2 regions of the Pseudomonas sp. AC229 genome follow, and region 2 is predicted to be linked to the other one. Evidence: riboswitches for the same ligand, from Rfam matches in the RefSeq annotation. Region 2 holds a riboswitch; the other holds the start of a gene.
What was found. Region 2 has a riboswitch for cobalamin ahead of AC0IW7_RS10485 (CbtB domain-containing protein). Riboswitches for the same ligand answer to the same signal wherever they lie in the genome.

Region 1 (2,152 bases), on a different contig from region 2:
CAGCATCAGCGCCATGACTGAGCACATCCTGGGCAGCGAACATGCCTCGCAACAAGCGCTGCTACTGGCCAAGGAAGGTGCCTGCGTGGTCCAGCAAACCACCGAACAAATCAGCCGCCTGGCCAGCCTGGTCAGCGATGCCACCCGCACCATCGAAGGCCTGAGCCAACACACGGTGGCGGTGCAGAGCATCAGCGAAACCATTCGCGGCATCGCCGAGCAGACCAACCTGCTGGCGCTCAATGCCGCCATCGAAGCGGCGCGCGCCGGCGAGTCGGGACGTGGTTTCGCGGTGGTTGCCGAGGAAGTGCGCAACCTGGCACAGCGCACGGCCGAGGCGACGCAAGCCATCGCGCAGAGCCTGGACAGCATGCGCCAGCAAGCCGTGCAGGCGGTTGGCTCAATGCAGCAATGCCAAACCAGCGTCGGCACCAGCGTCGAGCAAGCCACCCAGGCGAACCAGGCCCTGCAGCGCATTCACGAGGAAGTGGCCGGTATGCAAATGCAGATCGGCGAAATCAGCCGCGCCATGCAATCGCAGCGCGACCAGGCTCAAGCCGCCAATCTGCAAGCGCAAACCATCAGTTCAGGCGCGGGCCAAAGCGCCGAGGCCGCGAACCAGACCCAGCTCGCCGCCCGCGCCCTGGAGCGGTTGGTGCTCGACCTGCACAAAGCCGCCAGCCGGCTTGGGCAGGCAGAGCCAAGCGCGTAAACCGCGTTTGCTGCAACGCTGCCCCCTCTTGACCCACCCCGCCGCCACCGCTACGGTGCGCGGCGTTTATCCACGCAGGTGCGTCCGGCTCACACGAGCCCGGCGTTAAACGGGAAGCCGGTGCGCTCCATAGGAGCCATCCCGGCGCTGCCCCCGCAACGGTAATCGACCGCAGCCACGCTGCATGCCCGATCGACACACCACTGGGTTGTACCTGGGAAGGTGATCGCGGCAGGAAAGGATGCCCTTTCAGTCGAGAGCCCGGAGACCGGCCTGCATGGAATCGACTGGTGTTGCGGAGGGCAGCACCATCAAGCGCAGGCGCGTTCACGCGCCACGCTTGCCCATGCCCTCCTCAAAAATCTTTTGAGGAATACTCCATGAAGTACCGACATCTCGCCCTGCCCGCGCTGCTGCTGCCCGTTGTGGTGCAGGCGCAAAGCACTGACCACGCGCTGAAGCTGCAAGAAATGGTCATCACCTCCGGCCGCAACGCCGAGCCGTTAGCGCAGGCCACCGCTGCTGCCACGGTGTTCACCCGCGCTGACATCGAACGCCTACAGCCGCGCTCTATCACCGATCTGCTCACCCGCGTGCCCGGCGTGCAACTGGTGCAGAACGGCGGGCGCGGCAGCAACACCTCGCTATTCATTCGTGGCAGCAGCAACACCCAGAGCCTGATTCTGGTGGACGGTCAACGCGTCGGCTCGGCTTCCGATGGCGGCGCCAGTTTGCAGTTTCTGAGCCTCGAACAAATCGAACGCATTGAGGTGGTACGCGGCTCGCGCTCAGCCTTGTACGGCAGCGATGCGATTGGCGGCGTGGTGCAAATTTTCACTCGCCGAGGCGACAGCGGCTTGCAACCGCGTCTGGCTGTCAGCGCAGGTAGCCATCAAAGTTGGCAGCGCAGCCTGGGCTTGAGCGGCGGCGATGAATACACGCGCTTCAGCCTCAACGGCAGCCTCGACGAAACCGCCGGCAGCGACCGCACGGGGCCGTCCTATGCCGCCGACAGCGACCACGACGCGTACCGCAACAAGGCCCTGAGCTTCAACCTGAGCCACGCATTCAACGAGCGCGTCGAAGGTGGCGTCAGCGTGCTCGACCAACGCGGGCGCAACGAATACGACAACCCGTTCGGTCGCTTCGACATGAGCACCTTTCTCAGCTATCCGCAGCAGCCTTACACCGACTTCAGCCTGAGCAGCGCCAGCGCTTTTCTCGACGCGCAGTTCAACGACCTCTGGAGCAGCCGCTGGGAAGTCGGCCACAGCGAAAGCCGGCAGAAAAGCCAAGACAAACTCAGCGACGAAGTCAGCGTGTTCAACACCTACCGCGACTCGGCTTCGTGGCTGAACACCCTGCAACTGGACGAGCAAAACACCGTGCTCGCCGGGGTAGATTTTTACCAAGACGAGTTGCACAGCAGCACCCAATACG
Region 2 (2,152 bases):
CTGAGAGCATGCCCTTCAGCGGGTTCTTGCGCGGCATGAACGAGGGGGTTACACCGCGCTCTTGCCCGCAAACCGGCGATACAGCCAGGCGCTCAGCAAGCCCAGGGCCGACCAGAACAGCGCGTTGGTAATCAACGAGGCCCAGATGAACTGATGCTCCAGCGCCTCGGGCGCCAGGCTCGAATGCACCTCAGGCTGCGGCGCGCCGATGACATGCGGCACCACCAGCAACACAGCGCCGATCACTTTTACCGCCCAGTGGCGGGCGAACACCAGAAAGGCCAGGCCCACCGCGGTTGCGGTTGCGGTGCCGATCCACCAGTACTGACGCAGCTGCAAATCAGCGGCGGCGGTGCCAGGCAATTCAGGCGGCAGACCGAGCGAAGGCGCCAACGAAAAGGTAGCGAAACCGGCCAGGCCCCAGAACAGACCGTCACGGGTACGCCCCGGCGCCCGCAGGGTAAACAAGCCCGCCAACATCAGCGCGAAACCAACGGCCACCACCAGATTGGCGCCCGTGGTCGACGCGACGCGTTGCCAGCCATCTTCCGGCGACCACGCTTCGCTGCTGTGTTCGTGGCTATGGGCGGCGGCGCCCGGCTCATGGCTGTGCTCAGCCGGCGCCACTTGCACGGCGGCGGGCTCGGCGTTTTCAAAGGTTTCGCCCTGCAGAATCAGCGGCGCCACCCAGAAGCTTTGCAACAGGGTCAAAAACAGGGCACCCAGCAGCCCGGCAAACCCGGCGGTTTGCGCAATACGCTTAATCATTTCGCGGTCTCTTCAGTCGCACGCACACTTAGTGGCACAGAAATTAGTGGCACGGAAACGCGGCACTGTGGCGGGTGTCGTGGGCAGCGTTGTGTACCGCCTCGACATGGGAGAAACCGGCGAAATACACCAGCAACGCGCCCAACAGGCCGGCGCCGATGGCGACCACGAGACGCTGAGAAAGCGAGGCGCTGGCCTCGGCAGAATGAGTAAGGGTGCTACTGGACATGACCGTTCCCTCTGAACTGGAAATGAAAACGTAGCAGAAGGGAACGCACGAGGAGCCGAATGCGAGCGCATTCAGACTTCCGGCTTGCGCCCGCCCACCGCGGGTTTTGCCTACTGGTATGAATTCAGGCCGGTCTCCGGGCTCGCATGGCTGAAGGGTTTCAACACACGCCTACCGTTGCGGGGGCAGCGTCGGACTAACTGCTCCAGAAACCACCCAGAGCGCGCACCGACTTCCCGTTTCACCTTGCGCACGACGACGCAAGACACCTGAAACAGCGCGCTAGAACACCATTTTCATCGGCAAAGGTCAACGCTGCGCTGGTGGGCAGATCACTCAGGCGGCCCTCACACCGTGCGCTTGAGGGCCACAATGCCGACCGTCAAGCCGAACGGGCGCATCACCTTGTTCAGCGATTTCACTGTCGGATTGCCCGCGTCCTGCTCCAACTGCAACAGGCTGCGCTCGGACATTTTGCACAGCTTGGCGAATTTGGCCTGGCTAAGGCCGGTGACCTCTTGGCGTAGCCGGCTCACGGCCTGACCCAGCGTAAGGCTGCCTTCGCTGAGCGCCTCGTGAATCTCCCGGATCAGCCTGCCGCGCTCCTCGATATCCAGGTTTTTCACAGCAAATCTCCTTTGCCCAAATACGCCGTCAAATCGCTCAGATGCACGGCCGGGTGGCGCCAGGTCGCGGGCGGCAGCGGCTGGCTCGCCAGAATGTCTGGCAAGGCGAGCAGCGTTTGGGCCTGGGCGCGCAAACGATCAAACGCGTCATCGGCGTTGACCCAGCGGCTTAGCGAAGCGCACGCCATGCGCCAGTTCACTTCACCGGCCTGTTCAATCGGCGGCGCCCACTTGGTGGTGCGACTGATGGCCTCGTCATCCATGACCATGGGCGCCAAGTCATAAATGGGCGCCAGACGTAGCGAAGCATCGCCACGAATAATTGCCGTGTTGCGCCCGTGGTTGTCCGAGTTACCGAGAATTTTGTTGAGTAGGTCGCGGCGCAGGTATTCGCCGATTAACGCGTCCAGTTGGTCGCGCTGGCCGGTGTCGATCCACAGTCCGGCCAGTAGCTCGATTACCAAAGTGGCAGCCGCCTGAAAAGCCCTTCTGCGCGTCGAGGAAACGCACCTGCATCGCGTCGTGCCAG

Region 1: linked by a shared signal. The riboswitch ahead of AC0IW7_RS21295 (TonB-dependent receptor domain-containing protein) and the one ahead of AC0IW7_RS10485 (CbtB domain-containing protein) in region 2 are both predicted to bind cobalamin.

What each region holds. Positions count from the first base shown of each region.
Region 1 covers NZ_CEEDHK010000016.1:134,683-136,834, reverse strand. The annotation lists gene AC0IW7_RS21300 (methyl-accepting chemotaxis protein) at 1-712, shown strand, start outside; cobalamin riboswitch at 772-1,003, shown strand; gene AC0IW7_RS21295 (TonB-dependent receptor domain-containing protein) at 1,093-2,152, shown strand, end outside.
Region 2 covers NZ_CEEDHK010000006.1:187,054-189,205, reverse strand. The annotation lists gene AC0IW7_RS10490 (CbtA family protein) at 49-768, opposite strand; gene AC0IW7_RS10485 (CbtB domain-containing protein) at 812-997, opposite strand; cobalamin riboswitch at 1,108-1,285, opposite strand; gene AC0IW7_RS10480 (helix-turn-helix domain-containing protein) at 1,345-1,623, opposite strand; gene AC0IW7_RS10475 (HipA domain-containing protein) at 1,620-2,087, opposite strand.